2 linked regions of the Herbiconiux aconitum genome follow. The main gene of each other region encodes a partner of the protein of the gene in region 2 in a complex. Links are inferred from orthologs where the notes say so. Each region holds a gene or a part of one and is shown on either strand. Other genes may lie near its edges.

The links.
Region 1: the proteins of hisH (region 2) and hisF are in contact, whole or in part, in a crystal structure (PDB 6RU0), measured with the Thermotoga maritima proteins. The link is inferred for Herbiconiux aconitum from one-to-one orthologs. Residues at the interface, in WP_004080484.1 of Thermotoga maritima: Asn15, Arg18, Arg22, Arg117, Leu118, Pro119, His120, Met121, Gly122, Trp123, Asn124, Asn134, Gly135, Tyr136, Tyr138, Val140, Tyr158, Glu180, Lys181, Ser182, Ser183, Lys184, Ile185; in WP_004080486.1 of Thermotoga maritima: Met1, Leu2, Ala3, Arg5, Ser40, Glu41, Asp45, Glu46, Ala70, Glu71, Ile73, Asp74, Ile75, Pro76, Phe77, Asp98, Lys99, Ser122, Gln123, Glu161, Thr195, Leu196, Asn247, Arg249, Glu251.

What each region holds. Positions count from the first base shown.
Region 1 is NZ_JANLCM010000002.1:782,025-787,293, reverse strand. Bases 1,342-4,318 are described here. They hold hisF (imidazole glycerol phosphate synthase subunit HisF), read left to right. Parts: upstream 1,342-2,433; coding sequence 2,434-3,204; downstream 3,205-4,318. Other genes in these bases: N1027_RS15205 (anthranilate synthase component I), read left to right, coding at 3,591-4,318; hisI (phosphoribosyl-AMP cyclohydrolase), read left to right, coding at 3,201-3,575; hisG (ATP phosphoribosyltransferase), read left to right, coding at 1,595-2,434; N1027_RS15225 (phosphoribosyl-ATP diphosphatase), read left to right, coding at 1,342-1,543. In the rest of the region: N1027_RS15240 (hypothetical protein), read left to right, coding at 1-140; N1027_RS15235 (PIN domain-containing protein), read left to right, coding at 323-589; rpe (ribulose-phosphate 3-epimerase), read left to right, coding at 599-1,261; more of N1027_RS15225, read left to right, coding at 1,280-1,341; more of N1027_RS15205, read left to right, coding at 4,319-5,123; N1027_RS15200 (Trp biosynthesis-associated membrane protein), read left to right, coding at 5,123-5,269.
Region 2 is NZ_JANLCM010000002.1:1,633,639-1,638,901, reverse strand. Bases 1,937-4,907 are described here. They hold hisH (imidazole glycerol phosphate synthase subunit HisH), read left to right. Parts: upstream 1,937-3,083; coding sequence 3,084-3,731; downstream 3,732-4,907. Other genes in these bases: N1027_RS19195 (SseB family protein), read left to right, coding at 4,524-4,907; priA (bifunctional 1-(5-phosphoribosyl)-5-((5-phosphoribosylamino)methylideneamino)imidazole-4-carboxamide isomerase/phosphoribosylanthranilate isomerase PriA), read left to right, coding at 3,785-4,531; hisB (imidazoleglycerol-phosphate dehydratase HisB), read left to right, coding at 2,465-3,070; N1027_RS19215 (histidinol-phosphate transaminase), read left to right, coding at 1,937-2,468. Outside these bases: transcriptional repressor LexA, read right to left, coding at 34-708; N1027_RS19220 (LysM peptidoglycan-binding domain-containing protein), read left to right, coding at 954-1,301; more of N1027_RS19215, read left to right, coding at 1,356-1,936; more of N1027_RS19195, read left to right, coding at 4,908-5,263. UniProt on the Escherichia coli protein: IGPS catalyzes the conversion of PRFAR and glutamine to IGP, AICAR and glutamate. The HisH subunit catalyzes the hydrolysis of glutamine to glutamate and ammonia as part of the synthesis of IGP and AICAR.

The DNA.
Region 1 (5,269 bases), 850 kb from region 2 along the record:
CGCGAGAAGACTTCATCACCGCCGTGCTGTGGCGCGAAGCCCGCAAACCGCTACTCACCGAGGCGGAATACGAAGAAGCACGCGAGGCATTCGCGCGGTTGGCCTGGATGCTTGGCGATGCTCACCAAGCGAGTCCCTGATGGGTGTCCACTGGCTGATCGACACTTCAGCGCTCAGCCGACTCTCCAGCAGCCTCGACGACCGGACATGGGTCGATCGAATCAAACGTGGACTGGTGGGCGTCTGCACCGTGTCCCGCCTCGAGATGGGTTTCACTGCCCGGTCGGCATCGGACTGGGAGCGAATCACGTCGACATTCCCGGTGACGGGTCTCGTACTCGAGCTGTCGACGCCGGCGATTGAGGTGCGAGCTGTGGAGATCCAGAGGTTGCTGGCCGAGCGCGGACATCATCGCGCGGCGTCTGTGGTCGACGTTCTCACCGCGGCTACCGCGGAGATCTGTCGGCTCACCGTGCTGCACGTCGACAAGGACTTCGAGCTGATCGCCGACGTGACCGGGCAGCCGGTCGAGCGGCTGGCTGTCGGCAACGGTGTCGACGGTCAGACCCCGCGGGCGAGCGGGCGGTAGGGTCGGATCGTGGTAGTGCGCATCAACCCCAGCATCCTGGCCGCCGACTTCGCGAACCTCGAAACCGAGCTCGGCCGCATCTCCAACGCCGACCTGGCGCACGTCGACGTGATGGACAACCACTTCGTGCCGAACCTCACCATCGGCCTCCCGGTGGTGGAGCGGCTGCAGCAGGTGTCCCCGATCCCGCTCGACCTGCACCTGATGATCGACGATCCGGGTCGCTGGGCACCGCTCTACGCGGAGACGGGCGCCTACTCCGTCACCTTCCACGCCGAAGCCACGACCGATCCGGTCGCCGTCGCCCGTAGCCTCCGTGAACGAGGAGCCCGTGCAGGCATCGCCATCAAGCCCGGCACCGAGGTCGAGCCCTACCTCGAACTGCTGCCCGAGTTCGACCTGGTGCTCATCATGACCGTGGAGCCCGGGTTCGGCGGGCAGTCGTTCATGGCGGGCACCATGCCCAAGCTCGGCCGTCTCGCCGAGGCGGTGAAGACCTCCGGGCTCGACATCTGGATCGAGGTCGACGGCGGCATCAACGACGACACGATCGCGGTCGCGGCCGACGCGGGCGCCAACACCTTCGTGGCCGGCTCGAGCGTCTTCGGCGCCGAGAGCGCAGCCGCCCAGGTCGATCACCTGCGTTCGCTCGCGGCCCGGCACACCCACTGACACCGGTACCCTTGACAGGTGAAGACTTTCGACGAGCTGTTCCTCGAACTCTCCGCCAAGGCGGTCGAGCGCCCCGAGGGCTCACGCACCGTTCGTGAACTCGACGGTGGCGTGCACACGATCGGCAAGAAGATCGTCGAAGAGGCCGCCGAGGTGTGGATGGCTGCCGAGTACGAGTCGGCGGAGAACGCGGCCGAGGAGATCTCGCAGCTGCTCTACCACCTGCAGGTGATGATGCTGGCGAAGGGTCTGACCCCGGCCGACATCTACCGACATCTGTGAACCGAGCAGTAGACGATCCCGATACCTTCTCTTCTCTCTGAAAGACCTTCCATGCTCAAGATCGCGGTGCCCAACAAGGGTTCCCTGTCCGAAACCGCCGCCCAGATGCTCGCCGAGGCCGGCTACGTGGGTCGGCGCGACCCGCGGGAACTGGTCGTGCTCGACCCCCGCAACGACGTCGAGTTCTTCTACCTGCGCCCGCGCGACATCGCCACCTACGTCGGCTCCGGCGCACTCGACGTCGGCATCACCGGCCGCGACCTGCTGCTCGACTCCGAGTCGACGGCCACCGAGACGGCTGCGCTGAACTTCGGCGAGTCGACCTTCCGCTTCGCTCGCCCCGTCGGCACCGCGATCGAACTGGCCGATCTGCACGGCGCCCGTGTCGCCACCAGCTACCCCGGCCTGGTCGGCGCGTTCCTCGCCGGACACGGCATCACCGCAACCCTCATCCGACTCGACGGCGCGGTCGAATCCGCCGTGCGCCTCGGGGTCGCGGATGCGGTCGCCGACGTCGTCTCCACCGGTTCCACCTTGCGCACCGCCGGTCTCGAGATCTTCGGCCCGGTCATCCTGGAGTCCACCGCCGTGCTGATCAGCTCGGGAACCGAGCACCCTGGCGCCGCCACCCTGCTGCGCCGCCTGCAGGGCGTGCTGGTGGCCCGCCAGTACGTGCTGATGGATTACGACGTGCCCGTCGTCAACCTCGACGAAGCCGTCGCGCTGACCCCGGGCATCGAGTCGCCCACCATTTCGCCCCTGCACGACCCCGAGTGGGTCGCGGTGCGCTCGATGGTGCCGCGTTTCGACACCAACCACGTGATGGACGAGCTCTACGCCGTCGGCGCGCGGGCCATCCTCGTCAGCCCGATCCACGCCGCGAGAATCTGATGTCGCTCGCGGTACGCGTCATCCCGTGTCTCGACGTGGCGGGCGGCCGCGTGGTGAAGGGTGTGAACTTCGAGAACCTGCGCGACGCGGGCGATCCGGTGGAGCTCGCCGCCCTCTACTCCGCGCAGGGCGCCGACGAACTCACCTTCCTCGACGTGACCGCCACGGTCGATGCCCGCGAGACGATGTATGACGTGGTGCGCCAGACCGCCGAACAGGTGTTCATCCCACTCACGGTCGGCGGGGGAGTGCGTTCCACCGACGACGTGGCCCGACTCCTCGCCCACGGCGCCGACAAGGTGGGCGTGAACAGCGCCGCCATCGCACGCCCTCACCTGCTCGACGAGATCGCCGACCGCTTCGGCGCCCAGGTGCTCGTGCTCTCGCTCGACGTGAAGCGCACCGAGCCCAGCGACTTCGTGCCTTCGGGCTTCGTGGTCACGACGCACGGCGGCCGTCGCGAGACCGAGTTGGATGCGCTCGCCTGGGCGCGCCAGGCCATCGAACGCGGCACCGGCGAACTGCTGGTCAACTCGATCGACGCCGACGGCACGAAAGACGGCTTCGACCTCGAACTCATGAGCCTCATGCGCGAACTGAGCTCGGTGCCGGTGATCGCCTCGGGCGGCGCAGGTAAGGTGGAGCACTTCGGCCAGGCTGTGGCGGCCGGCGCCGACGCGGTGCTCGCGGCATCCGTGTTCCACCTGCGCGAGATGACAGTGGGCGACGTGAAAGACGAACTGAGAAAAGAAGGGGTGGTCGTGCGATGAACGACGTGGATGCCGTGCTCGAGCGGGCGACGTTCGATTCCGCCGGGCTGCTGCCGGCGATCATCCAGCAATGGGACACCAAGGAGGTGCTCATGCTCGGATACATGAACGCCGAAGCCCTCCGCCGCACGCTCACCGAGGGGCGGGTGACATTCTGGTCGCGCTCCCGCCAGGAGTTCTGGCGCAAGGGCGACACCTCCGGCAACGTGCAGTACGTGAAGAGCGCCGCCTTCGACTGCGACGACGACACACTCCTCGTGCAGGTCGACCAGATCGGCGCTGCCTGCCACACGGGGGCCCGCCGTTGCTTCGATGTCGACCCGTTGGAGCCGGTCGTGGGGCAGCCGGTCGTGGGTTCGCCCACGACCTGAAATACTCGTAAGACCATGACTTCCACCTCACAGAACTCGACCACGCGTGCCGAGTTCGGGCAGCTGCATGCGAGTCACCGGGTCATCCCGGTGATCCGCGAATTGTTCGCCGACGGGGAGACACCGGTAGGCATCTACCGCAAACTCGCCGACGGCCGCCCGGGCACCTTCCTGCTCGAATCCGCGGAGCAGGGCGGCATCTGGTCGAGGTTCTCGTTCATCGGCGTCTCGAGCTTCGGCGTGCTCACCGAGAACGACGACCACGCGGTCTGGCTCGATCTCGGCCTGCCCGAGGAGCGCGCCTTCCCGGCCGGCCTCCCCGCCGGCCCGTTGGAGGCGCTCAGTGCGCTCTACGAGCTGTGGAAGACGCCGGCCGTGGCGACGCATCCGCCCCTCACCGGCGGACTCGTGGGCTTCATCGGCTGGGAGTCGGTGCGCCAGATCGAGCGTCTGCCGAACCGGCCACCGGCCGACTACCGGATGCCGAGCCAGGGTCTCTCGTTCGTCTCCGAGATCGTCGTCGTCGACCACAGCAACGGCACGCTGCAACTGCTGGTGAACGTGCTGACCGACGACGGCACGGATGCCGACACGCTCTGGACAGCCGCTCAGGCGCGCCTCGACGAGCTGCAGAATGCGCTCGCCCAGCCGGCCGAGGCGTGGCTCGCGACGGTCGATTTCGCCAGCACCGCCGATCCTCGCCACCGCACCGAGCGCGATGACTTCCTCGCCGCCGTCGAGGTGGCGAAGGAGCACATCCGTGAGGGCGACATCTTCCAGGTCGTGGTCTCGCAACGCTTCGAGCTCGACGTGGTGGCGCATCCGCTCGACGTCTACCGGGCGCTGCGCACGCTCAACCCGAGCCCGTACATGTACCTGCTGAGCCTCGTCGACACCGACGGAACGCCGTACGAGATCGTCGGATCGAGCCCCGAGGCTCTCGTGAAGGTGGAGCGCGGGCGGGCGCACACGCATCCGATCGCCGGTTCGAAGCCGCGTGGCGCCACCCCGCAAGAGGATCTCGATCTGGAGCACGAGCTGCTCGGCGACCAGAAAGAGAAGGCGGAGCACCTGATGCTCGTCGATCTCGCGCGCAACGACCTGCTGAAGGTGTGCGAGGCCGATTCGGTCGAGGTCACCGAGTTCATGCGGGTGGAGCGGTTCAGCCACATCATGCACATCGTGTCGTCGGTCGAGGGGCAGATGCGCGACGGAATCGACGCGATCGACGTCTTTCGGGCGACCTTCCCTGCCGGCACGCTGTCGGGCGCGCCGAAGCCGCGTGCCCTCGAGATCATCGACGCCCTGGAGCCCGCCCAACGCGGTCTCTACGGGGGAGTCGTGGGCTACTTCGGCTTCGGCGGCGACGCCGACCTCGCCATCGCGATCCGCACGGCGACCATCCGTGACGGCGTGGCGCACGTGCAGGCGGGCGGCGGTCTGGTGGCCGACTCCGACCCGGCGAGCGAGTTCCAGGAGTCGCAGAACAAGGCCGCGGCGCCCCTGCGAGCGGTGGCGGTGGCGAACGCGATGACGAGAGTGCGCTGATGAGCACGGATGCGCCGGGCGCGACCTCAGGCGACACCGGTGCTGCAGGCGCCTCGGGCGGCACCGACCCGGCTCGCGCCGACACCGTCCGCTCCGGGCGGCGTCTCAAGGCCCTCGCCATTCTGGCCGTGCTCGGTCTGAGCGCC
Region 2 (5,263 bases):
ACTCGGTGAGGGACGAGACCGCGTGAGATGGGCTCAGACCGCGCGGAGAACGGCGACCACTTTGCCGAGGACGGTGGCGAAGTCGCCGAGGATGGGCTCGAAGTTGCTGTTGCGGGGGAGCAGCCAGGTGTGACCGTCGCGCTGGCGGAAGACCTTGACCGTGGCCTCCTCGTCGAGCATGGCGGCCACGATGTCGCCGTTCTCTGCCGTGTTCTGCTGACGGATGACCACCCAGTCGCCGTCGCAGATCGCCGCGTCGATCATCGATTCGCCGACCACCTTCAACATGAAGAGGTCGCCGTTGCCGACGAGCTGGCGGGGGAGGGGGAAGACCTCGTCGACCTGCTGCTCGGCGGTGATCGGGATGCCTGCCGCGATGCGGCCGACCAGCGGCACGAGCGTCGCGTCGCCCACGGGTGGGGCGGAGTCGATGTCGGGGGTCTGATTCGCATCCGACCCCGGAACGTCGATCAGCACCTCCATCGCGCGCGGCCGGTTGGGATCGCGCCGGAGGTAACCGCTCAGCTCGAGCTGATTCAACTGATGCGTGACGCTCGACAGGGAGGAGAGCCCGACGGCGTCGCCGATCTCGCGCATGCTCGGCGGGTAGCCCCGCGCGATCACCGAGCGCTGGATGACGTCGAGGATGGCGAGCTGCTTGTCGCTCAGGCTCTTTCGCCGCCGGGTGCGGCCCGCATCGTTCGCCACGTCTACCTGCTTTCTGGTCGATCTGATCGCCTTCACCGCATCAATGTCGGTGGCTGGTGATTGAGTTCTCCTGTTGGTCGAAACTGTATCCGAGAACTGCTCGAAAACGTACATGAATTCGAGTGTGTCGCTGATTCTCGAAGACATTTCGACTTGACGACACGAAAAATCGAATATACATTCGGAACATAACTTCGCACCGGCGCTCCCGGCCGAGCGCCGGTGCGAATCCCTCAGGAGGAATCATGAGCTACGCAGCACCTCTCGGAACCGCACACGCCACTCGGCTGCGCATCACGTCCCGTGGTCGCAAAGTTCTCGCTGTGGTGATCGCTCTTCCCGCCATCACCGTGCTCGGCCTGCTCGCGATGTTCAGCGGTGGGTCCGCCATCGCCACGGGCAGCGCCGGATCGGCTGATTTCGACTACCTGACGGTCCAGGCCGGGCAGAGCCTCTGGGGCATCGCCGAGACGATCGCGCCGGATGCCGACCCGCGCGACGTGATCGCCGAGATCATGAGCCTCAACCAGCTGCACGAGTCCTCGGTGCAGCCGGGCCAGCGCATCGCCGTTCCGGTCGATTTGGCGAACTGATCCGTCAAGGTCGACGGGGCGAGTCGGCCGACCTCGGGCGGTAGAATTCCTCGGGTGACTTCACTCGATGATCTGCCCATTCGAGACGACCTCCGCGGTCTCAGCCCCTACGGCGCTCCGCACCTGCACCTGCCGGTGGAACTGAACGTCAACGAGAACACCCATCCGATTCCCGAAGACGTGGCGCGCGACATCATCGAGTCCATCGCCCGCGAGCTGCTCACCGTCAACCGCTACCCCGACCGCGAGTTCACCGCTCTGCGCGACTCGCTCGCCGGCTACCTCGGTGCCGGCCTCACGCGCGACAACATCTGGGCCGCCAACGGTTCCAACGAAGTGCTGCAGCAGATCCTGATGGCCTTCGGCGGGCCCGGCCGTTCGGTGCTCGGCTTCCCGCCCACCTACTCCATGCACTCGATCATCGCCGCCGCCACCGGCACCCGCTGGATCGCGGGGGAGCGCGACGAGGGCTTCGAGATCTCGCCCGAGACCGCGGTCGACTGGATCGAGCGCACGAATCCCGACATCGTCTTCTTCTGCTCGCCGAATAATCCCACGGGAACCGCGCTCGGTCTCGATACGATCGCGGCGGCATACGACGCGACCGACGGCATCGTGGTGGTCGACGAGGCCTACGCCGAGTTCACGCCGAGCGACGAACCGGATGCACTGAGCCTGCTCGAGGGGCGGCCGCGTCTCATCGTCTCCCGCACCATGAGCAAAGCCTTCGCCTTCGCCGGTGCCCGCCTCGGCTACCTCGCGGCCGACCCGGCGGTGACGGATGCCCTGCGTCTTGTGCGCCTGCCCTACCACCTCTCCGCACTCACCCAGGCGGCGGCCGTTGCCGCCCTGGCCCACGCCCCCGAGATGCTCGCGATGGTCGACGACATCAAGGCCCAGCGCGACCGCATCATCGAGGGCCTCAGCGCGCTGGGCTACTCACCGTGGCCGAGCGCCTCGAACTTCGTGCTGTTCGGCGGGGTCGACGACCCGGAGTGGCTGTTCGACCGGCTGATCGAGCGGGGCATCATCATCCGCAACCTCAGCATCCCGGGTCACCTGCGGGTGAGCGCGGGCACACAGGCCGAGACCACAGCGTTCCTCGACGCCATGCGCGAACTGACGGCGGAGAGTGTCGAACGGCCTCTCGGTAGGATCGTGCCATGACTGAACCCCGCACCGCCCACCTCCAGCGGGAGACGAGCGAGTCGTCGATCGACCTCACCCTCGACCTCGACGGAACCGGCGTCTCCGACATCCAGACGTCGGTGCCGTTCTACGACCACCTGCTCACGGCGTTCGCGAAACACTCCCTCACCGACCTCACTGTGCGGGCGAAAGGCGACATCGAGATCGACGTGCACCACACGGTCGAAGACGTCGGGATCGTGCTGGGTCAGGCCATCCGTCAGGCGCTGGGCGAGAAGACGGGCATCTCGCGCTTCGGCGACGCTCTCGTGCCGCTCGACGAGGCGCTCGTGCAGGCCGTGGTCGACATCTCGGGCCGCCCTTACCTCGTGCACTCGGGGGAGCCGGCCGGGTTCGAGTTCCACCTCATCGGCGGCCACTTCACGGGCGCCATGGTGCGTCACGTCTTCGAGGCCATCACCTTCAACGCCGGGCTCACGGTGCACCTCACCGTGCTCGGCGGCCGTGATCCGCACCACATCGCCGAGGCCGAGTTCAAGGCGTTCGCGCGGGCGTTCCGCCAGGCGAAGGCGCTCGATCCGCTCGTGAGCGGCGTGCCGTCGACCAAGGGCGCCCTGTGATCCGGATGCGCGCATGAGCGACCCGCAGCGCCGTCCGTCGGTCGTCGTTCTCGACTACGGCAGCGGCAACATCCACTCCGCCGCCAAAGCACTCGAGCGTGCCGGCGCCGACGTGACCGTCACGGCCGATCGCGCGACTGCGCTGGAGGCCGACGGGTTGGTCGTGCCGGGCGTCGGCGCGTTCAGCGCCGTGATGGAGCAGCTGAACGGCGTTCGCGGCGGCGAGATCATCGACAAGCGGCTCGCGGGTGGGAGACCGGTGCTCGGCATCTGCGTCGGCATGCAGGTGATGTTCGCCGACGGCATCGAGCGGGGCGTCGACACGGAGGGCCTCGCCGAGTGGCCCGGCACCGTGAAACGGCTCGACGCCGAGGTGGTGCCGCACATGGGCTGGAACACCGTCGAGTCGCCGGCCGATTCGGTGCTGTTCGCGGGCATCCGGGATCAGCGCTTCTATTTCGTGCACTCCTACGCCGCGCAGGACTGGCACCTCACCCCCGACAAGACGCACCGCCCGCCGCTGGTCACCTGGGCCGAGCACGGCTCGCGCTTCGTGGCCGCGGTGGAGAACGGGCCGCTCTCGGCCACGCAGTTCCACCCGGAGAAGTCGGGAGACGCCGGCATCCGGTTGATGGCGAACTGGATCGGCACCCTGCGGTAGATTTCCCAGGGGCGTTTTCTGCGCCCGTTCCATACTTCCGAGGACACCCTGTGATGAGCGAGTTCAACAAAGCGCCCGGTCTCGTGCTGCTTCCGGCCGTCGACGTCGCCGACGGCAAAGCCGTGCGGCTGACCCAGGGCAGGGCCGGCACCGAGACCAACCATGGTGATCCGGTCGACGCGGCGGCGGACTGGATCGCGCAGGGTGCGGAGTGGATCCACCTCGTCGACCTCGACGCGGCGTTCGGGCGCGGCAGCAACCTCGGCATCATCAAGAAGGTCATCCGCCAGGCCCGAGGGGTCAACGTCGAGGTCTCGGGCGGCATCCGCGACGACGAGAGCCTCGAGACGGCGCTCGAATCCGGGGCGAAGCGCATCAACCTCGGCACCGCCGCCCTCGAGAACCCCGAGTGGGCCGCCAACGTCATCGCCCGCTACGGCGACGCGATCGCCGTCGGCCTCGACGTGCGCGGCACGACGCTCGCGGCCCGCGGCTGGACCCAAGACGGTGGTGACCTCTGGCAGGTCATGGACCGTCTCGAAGAGGCCGGCTGCGCGCGATACGTCGTGACCGACGTCACGAAAGACGGCACGCTGAAGGGCCCGAACGTCGAGCTGCTGCGCCAGGTGATGGAGCGCACCTCGCGCCCCGTCATCGCTTCGGGGGGCATCTCGAGTCTCGACGACATCGCCGAGTTGCGCGCACTCGTGCCGCTCGGTCTCGAGGGCGCGATCGTGGGTCGCGCGCTCTACTCCGGAGCCTTCACGCTGGCCCAGGCACTGGACGTGGCGTCTGACTGAGCACGGGCATCCGTCGCCCGGGCCCGGCGACTCCGCGGGCCAGCCGTGGAAGGGTCGGCACTTCGAGTCGCACGGCAGTGAGAACGACGACGGCAGCGCTCCCGAGGAGCTGATCGCCGCCATCCAACGTTTCCGTGACGACCGCGACAACGATGGCGCGAGTCAGTCCGATGTCGTCGACGCCCTCCGGGGCGTTCGCCTCCTGGTGCCGCTGGTCGCCCATGCGGGCGACGAGGGGGTGACGGATGCCGGCCTCCGCGTCGACAAGACGCAGGAGCTCTCCCTCGTCACGGTGAGCGGCCCCGACGGCCGCCGCGTGCTGCCCGCCTTCACGTCGGTGGAAGCGCTGGCGGTCTGGAACCCGACGGCGCGCCCCATCCCGGTCGCGGCCCGCCGAGCAGCCCTGGCGGCGGCGGCGGAGGACACCGAGCTCATCGTCATCGATCCGGGCTCGCCGACCGAGTTCGCACTGCGGCGCCCAGCCGTCTGGGCGATCGCGCAGGATCTGCCCTGGCAAGCGCCCACGGCCGACCCCGCGGTCGCTGCCGCGTTCGAGCGTTCGATCTCCGGCGAACCCGCAATCGCCGCCTTCCGGCTGGTGGCGGGTGATCCGGATGCGCGGCTGAGCGGTCGTGAACTCGTCGTGCTGCTCGCCCTGCTGCCCGGCCTCGATCAGGCGGCGCTCGGTGCCCTGGTCGGCCGGCTGCAGGATGCGTGGGCGCAGGATGCGAC